Regions from separate parts of the Aeromonas sp. HMWF016 genome, predicted to be linked through region 1. Evidence: predicted binding sites of a transcription regulator. Region 1 holds the regulator's gene; the other holds the start of a gene.
The links. Region 1 encodes LexA, which represses DNA repair genes until DNA is damaged. Its sites were predicted from a motif close to ANCTGTNTNNNNANACAGNT; they were not measured.
Positions count from the first base shown of each region.

Region 2: the regulator LexA is predicted to act here: its motif matches at 5,669-5,688, upstream of AACS24_RS01850 (DUF4250 domain-containing protein).

Region 1 is NZ_CAWNWX010000022.1:31,448-39,193, reverse strand. Features, by position in the region: gene AACS24_RS02665 (ATP-binding protein) at 1-131, shown strand, start outside; gene trmL (tRNA (uridine(34)/cytosine(34)/5-carboxymethylaminomethyluridine(34)-2'-O)-methyltransferase TrmL) at 206-670, shown strand; gene dinF (MATE family efflux transporter DinF) at 684-2,045, opposite strand; gene AACS24_RS02650 (SCO family protein) at 2,048-2,674, opposite strand; gene AACS24_RS02645 (hypothetical protein) at 2,881-3,180, opposite strand; gene lexA (transcriptional repressor LexA) at 3,557-4,183, opposite strand; gene plsB (glycerol-3-phosphate 1-O-acyltransferase PlsB) at 4,388-6,811, shown strand; gene ubiA (4-hydroxybenzoate octaprenyltransferase) at 6,881-7,746, opposite strand, start outside.
Region 2 is NZ_CAWNWX010000017.1:27,153-34,898, forward strand. Features, by position in the region: gene AACS24_RS01830 (hybrid sensor histidine kinase/response regulator) at 1-248, opposite strand, end outside; gene trxC (thioredoxin TrxC) at 402-836, shown strand; gene AACS24_RS01840 (SLC13 family permease) at 987-2,369, shown strand; gene AACS24_RS01845 (glycogen/starch/alpha-glucan phosphorylase) at 2,434-4,908, opposite strand; gene AACS24_RS01850 (DUF4250 domain-containing protein) at 5,286-5,483, opposite strand; gene AACS24_RS01855 (cell division inhibitor) at 5,714-6,199, shown strand; gene AACS24_RS01860 (YcgN family cysteine cluster protein) at 6,454-6,888, shown strand; gene pflB (formate C-acetyltransferase) at 7,183-7,746, opposite strand, start outside.

The DNA.
Region 1 (7,746 bases):
CCAAGACCGGCGGAACCGGGCTGGGGCTGGCCATCGCGGCGGAGGCGATCCAGCGCCATGGCGGCACCATTGCCGCCAGCAACAACCATCCGACCGGCCTCACCGTCACCATCAAACTACCGGTCGCCTGACCCTTTTCATCGGCACGGGCGCTGGGTATGCTGGCGCCCCTTCTTGCCTTTACATCTCTTTGCAGGAGCTCGTCATGCTCGATATCGTCCTCTACCAGCCTGAAATTCCGCCCAATACCGGCAATATCATCCGGCTTTGCGCCAACACCGGATACCGGCTCCATCTGATCGAGCCGCTGGGATTTGAGTGGGATGACAAGCGGGTGAAGCGGGCGGGACTCGACTATCACGAGTTTGCCGAGGTGAAGCGCTGGCCGAGCTATGAAGCCTTTCTGGCAGCCGTGTCGCCCAAGCGGGTATTTGCCTGCACCACCAAGGGACGCACAGCGCACTCGGCCGTGCAGTTTGCCCTCGGCGACGCCCTGCTGTTCGGGCCGGAGAGCCGCGGCTTGCCCATCGAGATCATCGAGAGCCTGCCATTCGAGCAGCGGGTGCGCATCCCCATGCTGCCCCAGAGCCGCAGCATGAACCTCTCCAACGCGGTCTCGGTCTTTGTCTACGAGAGCTGGCGCCAGCTCGGTTATCCCGGCGCCATGTAAGCGCCACCGATGATCAGTGGCGGGCGTCGAGCAGGCGCCCGCTTCGCTCTAGTCGCCAACAGGTGACCCCCAGTGACAAGCCACGCCCCACCATCAGCGTCACCATCGCTGCCCACAGTGCCGCAACACCCCACGACTGACAGAGCCACCAGATCGGGAAGAAACCGCCAAATGCCGCCAGCAGCATGCTGTTGCGCATCTCCTTCGCCCGGGTCGCCCCGATAAAGACGCCATCCAGCAGGAAACACCAGACCGCCAGCAGCGGCATCACCACCAGCCAGGGCAGGTGGCGGGTTGCCTCCGCCACAACCGCCGGAATATCGGTGATATAGCCGACAAGGTGGCTACCGAAGAGGGCAAACACCAGGGTAAAACCGCTGGCAATGAGGGCCGCCCAGCCCAGATTGAGCAGGATGGCCTCCCGCAACCGGAGCCGATCCCGCAAGCCGATAGCCCGCCCGACCATCGCCTCGACGGCATAGGCGAAGCCATCGAGCCCGTAGGAGATGAGCATCAGGAAGTTGAGCAGCACCGCATTGGCTGCCACCGCCACGTCGCCCAGCCGGGCACCTTGCAGAGTCATAAAGGCAAAGCAGAGCTGTAGCGAGAGGGAGCGCAGGAAGATATCGCGATTGAGGCCGAGCAGCCGCACCATGGGGGCAAGCTGGCGCCAGCGCTGCCAGCCATCCTGCCACACCGTCGGCGCCAATTGCCGCAGCTGACGACATACCAACCAGATGCCGACTCCCAGCGCGCAGTAGTCCGCCAGCACCGAGGCCGCCGCCACGCCGCGCACCTGCCAGCCCAGCCCCAGCACAAAAAACGCATCGAGCGCCATGTTGACCAGATTGGTGAGGATCAGCATCACCATGGGGCTGCGGGCATCCTGCATCCCCAGCAGCCAGCCCATGATCACCAGATTGCAGAGCGCCGCCGGAGCGCTCCAGATCCGCACCGCCACATACTGACCGGCATAGAGCTGCACCTCGGGCGAGCCGCCGCTCAGGGCAATTAACCGGGGCAACAGGGGGAACAGCAGCAAAAGCAGGGCCAGCCCGAGGGCAACGGCCAGCCCTAGTCCACGCAGCAGGGTATCGAGCTGGGCCCGTCCGTCAGCAGCACCGTGTGCCTGCGCCGTCAGCCCGGTGGTGGACATCCGCAGGAAGCCGAGCAGCCAGAAGATGAGATTGATAAGGGTCGCCCCGACCGACACGCCCCCGAGAAACCAGGCCTGCCCGAGATGACCGATCACCCAGGTATCCACCAGCCCCAGCAGGGGGGTGGTGATATTGGAGAAGACCATCGGCAGGGCGAGGGCAAAGACGGCGCGGTGGCGAGAGGGATCTCGCCACCAAGGAGCAACTGGGTGCGTCACTCTCAGTGACCTGTCAGCTTCAGGATGCGGGAGAAGTCGGAGAGCATGCTATCCATCTGCACCAGCGGTACCTGGCCGCGCTCCACCTTGGGTCGGAATACCCCCTGCAACTTGCCCTTGGGATTGATGAGGACGATGGAAGCGGAGTGATCGATCAGGTAATCCTTCTCCCCCTCCTTGGCGATGGAGTAGACCAGCCCCAGATTGCGCACGAACGGGAACAGCTTGTCGTGGGGCGCCGTCGCAGCCTTGAACTCGGGGTTGAAGAAGGCGGTATAGGTTTTGAGACGGGCCGGATCATCGCGCTGGGGATCCGCCGATACAAAGACCACCTGAGTGGTCGGTGCCAGCTTCTTCAGCTGATCGTAGACGGAGCGTATATCGGCCAGCGTGGTGGGGCAGATATCGGGGCAGAAGGTGTAACCGACGAAGAGAAAGGTCCAGTGTCCCAGCAAGTTGGCCGGGGTGAATGGCTTGTTGTCGGCATCGATCAGCTCGAAGTTGTTGATATCCCGTCCAACCGGATAGTAGTCAGCATGCTCCGGCCATTTTGGCTGGGTGAGGTAGAAGGCAAGGATCAGGCAGCCTGTCAGCAGCAGAAACAGCAGGGGATAGCGAAGCTTCATCATAACAAGAGACCCTTTCGGTTCAGTACACACAGCATCGATAGCCAGACAGGTGGGGGATTGTACCCCAGCAGGACATGAACTGGAGACTCCTTGTACACTGCTCTGTCAGGAACAGACCGTTTGGTTCAATTAAGCAGCAACCGCAAAAACAAAAACCGGCTCTTGAGCGAGCCGGTTTTCTGGGTCTCTGGCGCCATCCATGCCCTTCACGGGCGGTTAATGCGCCTCTGCTGCAGCATTTTGCCGAGCGCTCTGGCACTGATAGGGATCACTGGTGCCAACCAGTTTTCCTGCGACTTGGCAACACCATGGCCGCGCTTGAACAACAGCACCAGCTGTACCACCTTCTCTTTCGGGCAACCCAGCCAGAGCGTCCAGTGCGACCCCTTGTGGTGCAGCCAGAGCCCGTAAAACCAAGTCAACCGGCTACCTCTGAAAAAACGGGTGATGGAGGATACCGGTGCCAGTTCCCTCACCTCTGCATCCCATGGAGATCTCGATGCCATAACCAGTCCTCCCTGACCGACAAGTTATGCTGTTGCGCCTGCCCGACTCTGCCGGCAGCACGGCGACTTGCCATACCACGAGTGACGCCCCATGGCTGAGGCGCCCCCTCTCCCTTCATATCCCGTGAAGGTGTGTTGCCCATGCTTGTTCTGACTTTGCCCCTATTACCCGCCACAGGCCGGCAACGCATGGCACGAAGTCTCTTTATTGGCGAGACCCTGATTTGAGCATATATCCGAAATGAATGATTGGCAGCCACTCCCTTCGTCGAACTCCTATCGAGTCTCTTCGTAATGGGCTAGCGGCAAGGGCAACAGGAAAAGCGCAAAAACAAAACGGCCTCCCGCAGGAGGCCGTCTCATGGCAAAGGGGAAATTACATCCAGTCGGCGTTGCGGATCACGCCGACGGCCAAACCCTCGATGGTAAGGTGCTGGCTGGAGAGATCCACCTCGATGGGGGAGAGCTCTTCGTTTTCCGGCAGCAGCCACACCTGGCTGCCCTTGCGCTGGAAGCGCTTGACGGTGACATCCTCATCGAGACGGGCTACAACCACCTGACCGTTGCGCACCTCCTGAGTCTTGTGCACCGCCAACAGGTCGCCATCCAGAATGCCGATGTTCTTCATGCTCATCCCCTGCACCCGCAGCAGAAAGTCTGCTCGCGGATGAAACAGGGCGGGATCCACCTGATAGTGGCTCTCGATATGCTCCTGCGCCAAGATAGGTTCGCCGGCAGCCACCTTGCCAATCAGGGGCAGGCCGCTCTCTTCCAGCACCTCTTCCTCCTCTTCGAGCAGCAGGCGGATGCCGCGGGACGTGCCCGGCATGATCTCGATGACCCCTTTTTTGGCCAGGGCCTTCAGATGTTCTTCAGCCGCATTGGCCGACTTGAAACCAAGCTTCTGGGCAATCTCGGCGCGAGTCGGCGGCATGCCGGTTTCGCTCATATTCGCCTTGATCAACTCCAGCACTTCGGCCTGGCGGGGAGTAAGGGGTTTCATAGAATGGGCACCTGTCTTTTTATACAGCACACTGGCAGTATATACAGTGCAGTGACCAAGGCAAGGCAGAGCTGACATTTGTCGCGACAAACCGCTCATTTATCGCTGTTTTGATCCTGCGCAGCTGACTCATCGTACCTCTCGGCGACAAGGGGCCACCGATTTGCTATGCTCACGCCGCATTTTTTTGGAGAGCAGACGCACATGTCCCTAGGACAGAAGATTTCCAGAGCCATCTTGCAATGGCCGGTCAGCGGCTTGGTCAATCACAAGAGCCTGCCGGAAAATCCCATCACTGAACTCAATCTGGATCCGGCCAGACCCATCGTCTACGCCCTGAAGACCAGTTCGATCACTGACCTGATGACCCTGCAGCAGTGCTGTGAGGATCTCGGTCTGCCCGGCCCCTTCACGCCGCTGGAACTTAACGGCCAGCTGCTGCCGCGCTATGTCTGTCTGGATCGTCCGCCTCCCCTGTTTGGCAAACGCAGCAAGCCGCTCCCCTTCCTGCAGGAGTTCCACCAGCTGCTGGATCTGCACAAGCAGGATCCCGAACTCGATATCCAGGTGGTGCCCGTCACCCTGTTCTGGGGCCGCGCTCCGGGTCGGGAAGGCGAAGAAGCCTCCGGCCTCAACATCATCAGCAGCCTGGCGCCGAACCGGCTGAAGAAAGCGCTCATCGTGATCCTCAAGGGTCGCGAAAATCTGGTGCGCTTCTCCCCGCCGCTCTCCCTGCGCTACATGGCGGACAAACATGGCACCGACGAAGCCATCGCCCACAAACTGGCGCGGGTGGCTCGTACCCATTTCAGCCGCCAGCAACTCGCTGCCACCGGCCCGAAACTGCCGAACCGCCACCTGCTGTTCAAACAGCTGCTCGACTCCGCGGTGATCCAGCAGGCGATTGAAGAGGAGGCCCAGCGCGAGGGAATCAGCCTCGAGAAGGCGCAAAAGCGTGCCCATGGCTACATGGACGAGATCGCCTCCAACTTCTCTTACCGGCTGATCCGCCTGGGCGAGAGCTTCCTCGGCTGGCTGTGGAACAAGCTCTACCGCGGTTTGTCGGTCAATGGCGCCGAGAAGGTACGCCAGTTGGCGCAGGAAGGGCACGAGATCGTCTACGTCCCCTGCCACCGCAGCCACATGGACTACCTGCTGCTCTCCTACGTCATCTACCACCAGGGGATGGTGCCGCCCCATATCGCGGCGGGCATCAACCTCAACTTCTGGCCGGCGGGCCCCATCTTCCGCCACGGTGGCGCCTTCTTCATTCGCCGCACCTTCAAGGGCAACCCGCTCTACAGCACGGTATTTCGTGAATACCTCAACCTGCTGTTCGCCAAGGGTTATTCGGTGGAGTTCTTCACCGAGGGTGGTCGCTCCCGTACCGGTCGCCTGCTGCCGCCCAAGACCGGCATGCTGGCGATGACCCTGCAGGCGATGATGCGCGGACTGGACAGACCGGTGACTCTGGTGCCGGTCTATCTGGGTTACGAGCACGTGATGGAGGTGAACACCTACCACAACGAGCTCAAGGGCAGCCGCAAGGAGAAGGAGAGCTTCCTGCAGGTGCTTGGCATCCTGCGCAAGCTGCGCAACTACGGCCGTGGCTTCGTCAACTTCGGCGAACCGCTGACCCTCAACAGCTACCTGAGCGAACATATTCCGGACTGGAAAAAACACATCGGGGAAGAGGAGCGTCCGGAGTGGATGGCGGGCACCGTCAACGATCTGGCCGAGCTGCTGATGACCCGCATCAACGGGGCTGCCGCAGTCAACGGCCTGACCCTGAGCGCGCTGGCGCTGCTGGCCGCCGAGCGCCACGCCCTGACCCGCGACGAGTTGCATGCCCAGCTCAACACCTATCTGGATCTGCTCAAGGCTGTGCCTTACAGCCCGCAGAGCACTATTCCGGATGAGGATGCCAAGACCCTGCTGGATCAGGCGATGGAGCTCAACAAGTTCGAGGTAAGCGAGGACAAGCTGGGGCAGATCATCAGTCTGGACCGCTATCAGGCGATCCTGCTGACCTACTACCGCAACAACATCCTCCACCTGTTCGCCATGCCCTCTCTGGTGGCGGCGTTGATCGAGCGGTGCGAGGGGATCTCCCGCAGCGAGATCATGGCCCGCTGCATCGACATCTATCCGCTGCTCAAGACCGAGCTGTTCCTGCGTTATGAAGAGGAAGAGCTGCCGGAGCTGGTCGATGCCCTGCTGGCAGAGCTGCAGCGTCAGCAGCTGATCGAGGCACGCGATGGCGGCTACTGGGTCAACCCGGCCAACCAGATGCGCCTGCTGCTGCTGGCGGAGAGCATTCAGGAGACCCTGCAGCGCTACGCCATCGTGCTGACCCGAGTGCTGGCCCAGCCCCATATCGAGGCGGAGCAGCTGGAAGCTGACGGCCTGATGATGGCAGAGCGCCTCGGCACCCTGCACGGCATCAACGCCCCCGAGTTCTTCGACCAGAAGCTGTTCAGCACCCTGATCCACACCCTGCGCAAAGAGGGTTACTTCTCCTCCGACTGCAAGCCGGATCTCGGCCGCTTCCAGGCACTGGCCGACAACATAGTGCCGCTGCTGAGCAACAAGATCCGCCGCACCATTCAGGCGGGCAACCAGCTCTGATCTGCAACGCAAACAAAGAAGGCCGCATGATGCGGCCTTCTTTTTTATCGGAATTTGTGCGGGAACAGGTCACGCCAGCAGGTAATCGAGCACCACGCCGATGAAGATCAGCGCCCCTACATAGTTGTTGTTGAGAAACGCCTTGAAGCAGGCTTCGCGCTCGCGCTCGCGGATCAGCCGCTGCTGGTAGACGAAGAGCACGCCAGCCCCCAGCAATCCCCAGTAATACCAGCCCCCCAGCGCCATCAGCTGGCCAACCACCAGCATGATAAGCAGGGTGCCCAATTGCAGCGCCCCGATGATCCGCTTGTCGTTACGGCCAAACAGGATGGCACTCGATTTGAGGCCGAGCTTGAGGTCATCGTCCCGATCCACCATGGCGTACTGGGTGTCGTAAGCCACGGTCCAGAGCAGGTTGGCCAAGAAGAGCAGCCAGGCGACGAGGGGCAGGGCGTTGGCCTGCGCCGCATAAGCCATGGGGATCGACCAGGAGAAGGCCAGCCCGAGCACAAACTGCGGGTTGGAGATCAGCCGCTTCATGAAGGGGTAGCAGACCGCCAGCAACAGAGCGATAAACGACAGGCTGATGGTGAGCGGGTTCATGGTCAGCACCAGGGCAAACGAGATGAGCGCCAGCACGAAGAAGAGCGCCAGCGCCTCGCGCGGATCGACCCTGCCGGTCGGCAGCGGACGCCCGGAGGTGCGTTTGACGTGGCCATCGAAGTCACGATCCGCATAGTCGTTGATGACGCAGCCCGCCGAGCGCATCAGAAAGACGCCCACGGCAAAGACGATAAGGTTCCAGAGGTTGGGGACACCACCTGCCGCCAGCCAGAGCGCCCAGAGGGTGGGCCACAACAGCAGCAGGGTACCGATGGGTTTGTCGATGCGAGCCAACTGCATGTAGGCCAGCCCTCGCTCCTTGGTCAACAGAT
Region 2 (7,746 bases), on a different contig from region 1:
ACAAAGCTATCCAGATTTGCAGATAACTGGCTGAGGCGCTGCTGGACGTTGGTGTCATTGGCCTGCTCCCGTCCAAGCAAATAGACGGTATCCGAATTAATCCGGTTCAGCACAACCTCTGCCGCGGTACTCATATCCTCAGCTTGCTGCTGCTGACTGAGCAACTGCCAGCAGTATCCCGAAAACGCGAGCAGCAAGGCAACAACCAGCCCAAGCAGCACACGGTTTTTCCGTGATCCTTTGTTCATCCCGTCTCGACTCTCAACTGTGGTCGCTGAATTATCCTGCAGGGTAATGAACCCCGGGAGCATGATCCACTCCTGCCGGCCATTGTGTTACCGTGACGCGGCGCTGATTGGGCAGTAAATCTCCCCATCAGAATACATCTACAGGAGCCAATTATGTCATTTGTCACTACTTATTGTAGCCACTGCTTTACCAGAAACCGCCTGCCTGAGGACCATATCGACCATTCAGCCAAGTGTGGCCACTGCAAAGCCGCGCTTTTTGACCAGACCCCGACTCTCGGTCGTGACAACCAGTTTGATACTCTCATCAGCTCCGACATTCCGGTTGTCGTCGATTTCTGGGCCAGCTGGTGCGGCCCCTGCCAACAATTCGCCCCTGTGTTTCACGAAGTGGCCCACGAAATGGAGCCACGAATGCGCTTTGTCAAAGTGGATACCGAGCAACAAGCCAGCATCGCTGCACGCTACGCCATTCGCAGTATCCCCACGCTGATGGTCTTCAAACAGGGCAAGATGGTGGCGCAAGTCAACGGTTCACTGCCCAAGAGCATGTTCAAACAGTGGCTGGAGCAATTCGCCAACGTTTGATGGATGTTGCACACATGTTTAATTTCACACCGATTAATCAATCACTCTGTGAGTAGTGACTGATTTTCGGCACACAAGCCTGTTTCATTCAGGTGAAGAGATGTAGTCTCGGCAACACAAAAACAACCATAAATTAACCGAGAGAACATTATGCACACATCTGCTGTACCCTCAGCCTCATCTCGCTGGCTGGATGTCAAATCAGGGATAGTTATCCTGGATGTCCTGCTTCTCTGCGCCATGCTCGCCTGGCTGCCATTTGACCCCATGGTCAACAAGGGGCTGGGCATTCTGGTCTTTATCGCCATCCTCTGGCTGACTGAAGCTCTCCATGTCACTATCACCGCTCTGCTGGTGCCTCTGCTCGCGACCGTGCTCGGGGTCTTTGACATGAGCAAGTCACTCACCGACTTCGCCAACCCGATCCTCTTCCTCTTTTTCGGTGGCTTCGCACTGGCTGCCGCCCTCTCCAAACAGGGACTGGACACCCTGATGGCTGGCAAGGTGATGCATCTGGCCAACGGGCACCTTGGCTGGGGCGTCATTTTGCTCTTCACCATTACCGCCGCCATGTCCATGTGGATCAGCAACACCGCCACCACCGCCATGATGCTGCCACTGGCGATCGGCATGCTGACCCGCCTTGATAGCAAAAAGAATCGTGCCACCTTCGTGTTCGTGCTGCTTGGTATCGCCTATAGCGCCAGCATCGGTGGTATCGGCACCCTGGTGGGTAGTCCACCCAACGCAATTGCTGCCGCCCAGATGGGGATCGGCTTCACCGACTGGATGAAGTTCGGGATCCCGGTCGTCCTGATCCTGATGCCTTGCGGCATTGCCCTGCTCTATCTGGTCACTCGCCCGCAGCTCAACCACAAGGTTGAACTGCAGGATGTCACCATCAACTGGACTCGCGAGCGCAAAGTTACCCTAGCTATCTTCCTGACTACTGTGGTGCTGTGGATCGGTTCGCAACCTATCTCCAACGCCTTTGGCGGGATACCTCAACTCGATACCCTGATCGCCATGGGGGCCATCGTTGCCATCGTGGTCAGCCGGGTTGCCAGCTGGGATGATGTGAACAAGAACACCGACTGGGGCGTGTTAATGCTATTTGGCGGCGGCCTGACCCTGAGCGCCATCCTCAAGGCCACCGGTACCAGCGCCTTTCTGGCGGAACATCTGTCGGCCGTGCTCTCCCACGCCAACATTTTCGTGATCCTGCTGCTGCTCGCCGCTTTCGTGGTCTTCCTGACCGAGCTGGTCTCCAATACCGCGACCGCAGCGCTGCTGATCCCGCTCTTTGCCGGCGTAGCCGAAGCGCTGGGCGTCTCTCCCGTTGTCATGGCGGTTCTCATCGCCATTGGTGCCTCTTGCGCCTTTATGCTGCCAGTCGCAACGCCGCCCAATGCCATCGTCTTTGCCAGTGGCCATATCCGCCAGCAAGAGATGATGAAAGCCGGTATGTCATTGAATCTGGTCTTCACTGTGCTGCTGGCGATGCTGGCTTTCTTTGTCGGCGATATCCTCTGATAACAGCTAGCCCCCAGATAAACAAAACCCCCGCATTGCAGGGGTTTTTTATTGCCGGGAACCGTTAGTTGACGGAGCAGCGTTTCAGGTTCCAGATCCGCTCTACGTAGTCCTGGATGGAGCGGTCGGAGTTGAACTTGCCCATGGTGGCCGAGTTGATGATGGCCTTCTTCGCCCACAGCGCCGGATTGCGATACCAGGTATCGATCAGCTTGTGCGCATCGGAGTAGGACTGGAAGTCCGCCAGTGTCAGGTAAGGATCACCGCCTTCCAGCAAGGAGCGCTTGATGGAAGCCAGCTCACCCGGACGACCCGGAGTGAAGTAGTCGGTATCAAACCAGTCCAGCACAGCCTTCAGTTCTGAGTTCGCATAGTAGAAGTCATACGGGTTGTAACCGCGCCCTTTCAGGGCTTTCACCTCGTCCACATTCAGACCGAAGATGGCGCAGTTTTCAGCACCCGCCTCTTCCGCGATCTCGATGTTGGCGCCGTCCAGAGTACCGATGGTGATGGCACCGTTGAGGGCCATCTTCATGTTGCCGGTACCGGACGCTTCATAGCCAGCAGTAGAGATTTGCTCGGAAACATCAGCAGCGGGGATCAGCTTCTCGGCCAGGCTCACGCGATAGTTCGGCATGAACACCACTTTCAGCTTGCCCTGAATACGGGCGTCATTGTTGACCCGATCCGCCAACTTGTTGATGGCATAGATGATGTCTTTGGCCAGCTTGTAACCGGGCGCCGCTTTGGAGCCAAAGATAAACACACGCGGATGCATGTCATAGTCCGGGTTGGCCAGCAGACGACGATAGAGCGCCATGATGTGGATAAGGTTCAGCTGCTGACGCTTGTACTCGTGCAGACGCTTGATCTGGACGTCGAAGATCGCCTCGGCGCTGACATCGATGCCGATTTCCGCCTTGATGACCTTGACCAGCTTCTCTTTGTTATGACGCTTGATGGTCATGAACTGCTGCTGGAATGCTTTGTCGTCGGCAAATTTCACTACACCACGCAGCTTGTCCAGCTGCAGCGGCCACTCCTTGCCCACCACCTCGTTATAGAGTGCAGCCAGCTCCGGGTTGCAGGCCAGCAACCAGCGACGCGGCGTCACGCCGTTGGTCACGTTGCACATTTTCTCCGGCCACAGCTCGGCATACTCGGGGAAGAGATCTTCCTTGACCAGCTTGGAGTGGATCTCCGCCACGCCGTTCACTTTGGAAGAACCGATGACGCAAAGGTTGCCCATGCGCACCTTGCGTACACTCCCCTCTTCGATGATGGAGAGTTTGGCTTTGATGGCATCGTTGCCGTGCCACTTGGGTTCGACCAGCTCGTTCAGGAAACGGGCGTTGATCTCATAAATGATCTCGAGATGGCGTGGCAACACCTTCTCGAACAGGCTGACGGACCACTTCTCCAGCGCTTCTGGCAGCAGGGTGTGGTTGGTGTAGGAGAAGACCTGATAGCTGATCTCCCAGGCAGCGGCCCAGTCCAGCCCCTCTTCATCCACCAGCACTCGCATCAGTTCGGGAATGGCGATAGTGGGGTGAGTATCGTTGAGCTGGATAGCGATCTGGGCCGCGAAATTGCTGAAGTCGCTCTCATGCACCCGCTTGTAGCGGCGCATGATGTCCTTGATGGAACAGGCGCAGAAAAAGTACTGCTGGATCAGGCGCAGCTCTTTACCGGCATCGGTCTCATCGTTCGGATAGAGCACCTTGGAGATGGTTTCGGCCTGTGCTTTCTCGGCCTGGGAGTCGATATAACCACCGGCGTTGAACACATCCCAGTCAAAAAACTCGGAGGCACGGGATTCCCACAGACGCAGGATGTTGACGGTGCTGCCGCCAAAACCGACTACCGGGATATCCCAAGGCACCCCTTTGATCTTGCGGCCCGCGTGCCACACCTTCTTAAGGCCGCCGTTATCGCCGAAGACGGTCTCGACATAGCCATAGAGGGGGACTTCCTGTACGGACTCAGGACGGCAGATCTCCCAAGGGTTGCCGTATTCACGCCAGGAGTCCGGACGCTCGATCTGGCGACCATCCTGGATCTCCTGACGGAACAGACCGTGTTCGTAGTGGATACCGTAGCCCACAGCCGGATAGTTCAGGGTTGCCAGCGAATCGATGAAGCAGGCAGCCAGACGACCCAAGCCACCATTGCCGAGCGCCATATCGGGCTCTTGTTCACACAGGTCGGTCAGATCCAGACCGAGTTCGCTCAGCGCCTCTTCACAAATCTTGTAAAGAGAGAGGTTGTGCAGGTTGTTGGAGGTCAGACGCCCCATCAGGAATTCAGCAGAGAGATAGTGAATAGCACGAGTATCTTTCTTGAAGTGAGTCTGCTGAGTGCGGGTCAGGCGCTCGTAAACCTGTTCGTTAACCGCCGCTGCGGTGGCTTTCCACCATGCATCGTGAGAGGCTTTCTGTTCGCTTGTTCCCAAGGTAGAACGCAGGTGACGCACGATACTCGCCTTGAGCTGATCTTTATCCAGTTGGAGATCCTGGTCTGTCTTCTTCTTGGTAGCCATAAACCATATTCCTTCGTTACAAATAAAATTGTTATCCCGAGGATCGGGACCGGCGCTGTTGTTATCTCAAAATATGTACCGGCGTGAGAATACTAACGAAAGCCGCACAATTAAAAGTTAACGCAAGTCACACTTTAACCGATGAAAACAGCCCGAAAAGCGTGAAAACCCTTTCCTTTCACCAGTTGATATTCATAAAAAATAACCACCTTTATCAATAGGTTATGCTTAAAGTGAAAATAAAATAACGTGAATAGGTTTTCAACGATTGCCAGGCTTTGAAAATCCTTGAAAATAGGCACTGAAACGGCGCATTGAAAGCGATTTCAATGCGCCGATATATGCTACAAGGCAAATATGAAACCTGCATTGCACCATCAGGTGTGTGCCTTGAACTGATTGCTCAAAGGATCATAGTGATATCCAATCTGGCCCAACCGCACCGCCAGCAGCTCCTCACTCATGTCGTAATAGGCCAGCAACTCCTCCAGCCCATCACATTCAAGCCGCAATTTCTCATTGATGATGCCCAGCAAAATGTTGGCATCCAGACGCAGCAACGTGCTGATATCCATCTCGGCTCCTCCTCTTGACGACCTGTATAACCATGGGTGGTACACCAGTGTTTGTCCATAGAACAAAAAAACACCACCTTTCAATAGATTATTCATCTATTTAAAATCAATCGCTTAAAGAATATTTGCATCGTAGCGATCACATATTTCTTTAAAAACAACTTGTCAGGTACCCAGAACAGAACTACTGTATGCACATACAGCTTGTATTTTCATACAGGATAAAGGATATGAACCAGACTCTGCACTCTCCCTCTGTCGCAATGAGCAGCACCATCAGCCGTCCATGGCCAACAAGGATCCTCTGCAAAGCGGGATCGGCTACAGCCAGCGTGCGTATTCACTCCGATGAACAGTTTCTGGATGAATTGACCCGCATCGGTAACAACCATACCGGATGGATCCTGTTGATCGCCCCACCCGGCCGCCCTGCGGCCAACCGCTTGCAAGAGCGTGGTATAGACCCGAAACGGGTGCTGATCGTACACAGCCCGAAGATCAAGAACTGGCAACAGACACTGGAGCGCAGCCTTTGTCAGGGGCATTGTGCAGCGGTCTTTACCTGGCTGCCCGAACAGATCGAGTTGGATCACGCCAGATTGCAGCGCCTTGGCCAGCAGTCAGGCATCCTGGCCTGCTTCTTTGGTACCAAACGTATGGCTGCAAGCAGTTCACGAATGAGTTATGGCGAGCAGGATATCTATCTCAATCACTGAGCCAGAGTCTAGCTCCTCTTGATAGCGCCTTCTTCACACCCATTTGAGTGAAGATGATGGGCACACAAAGAGTCTGGAAAGAGATGGTTAAACAGACGGTACAATGAACCTGACTCCAACGCAGGCACCTTATGGCTCCAGGCAATATATCGAGTCCACTCATATTTTCTCACCATTGGTACGCTCATCTTGAAATGCCGGGGGACAAGGGGTATAACCACGCGTTTTATCAGGTGTATTAAGTGAGCGGTATGATGCAAGCCCCCTTTTGGCAGACCAAGAGTCTGCAGCAGATGACTGAATCCGAATGGGAATCCCTCTGCGATGGTTGCGGCAAATGCTGCCTCAACAAGCTGATTGATGAAGATACCGAAGAGCTGGTGTTCACCAACGTAGCCTGCAACCTGCTCAACACCAAAACCTGCCAGTGCTCCGACTATATGAACCGCTTCAAGAAGGAACCGGATTGCCTGCAGATCACCCACGACAAGATTGCCGAGTATGACTGGCTCCCCTCCACTTGCGCTTACCGCCTGCTTGCCGAAGGGCAACCCTTGCCAGAGTGGCACCCCCTGCTGACCGGTAGCCGCTCAGCCATGCATCAAGCGGGACAATCCGTACGTGGCAAGGTGATCCACGAAGATGAGGCGGGTGAGTGGATTGACCACATCATCACCTGGGCCAGCTGACACGCTAACCCGCTATTTTCTAGAGACAAGGGCTGCACATGGTGCGGCCCTTGTTGTTTCTGCAAGACATGCTTGCCTATCCGGGTAGAGTATTCACGTTGATTTGACAGACATGACAGACATGCCCGCCCCTCACAACCAGACGCATGCCAGGCAGAGGCAGAGGCAGAGGCAGAGGCAGAGGCAGAGGCAGAGGCAGAGGCAGAGGCAGACTAACAAAACCCTCCAATCCGACAAGATGGGGACATAAAAAAACCGGCGCCTTGGCGCCGGTTTTTACTCACTGCGACTCGATTACAGAGCGGCGGTGAAGGTACGGGTGATGACGTCTTGCTGTTGCTCTTTGGTCAAAGAGTTGAAGCGAACGGCATAACCGGATACGCGGATGGTCAACTGCGGATATTTCTCCGGGTTTTCCATGGCGTCCAGCAGCATTTCACGGTTCATCACGTTAACGTTCAGGTGCTGACCACCCTCTACGTTGGATTCGTGGTGGAAGTAACCGTCCATCAGGCCAGCCAGGTTGGCTTTCTGGGCTTCCATATCTTTACCCAGTGCGTTCGGAACGATGGAGAAGGTATAGGAGATACCATCTTTAGCGTAAGCGAACGGCAGCTTGGCAACGGAAGTCAGGGATGCAACAGCACCTTTCTGGTCACGACCGTGCATCGGGTTGGCACCCGGGCCAAACGGAGCACCAGCGCGACGGCCATCCGGGGTGTTACCGGTCTTCTTACCATATACCACGTTGGAGGTGATGGTCAGAACAGACTGGGTAGCAACAGCGCCACGGTAGGTGTTCAGCTTCTGAATCTTCTTCATGAAGCGCTCAACCAGGTCACAGGCGATGTCATCGAC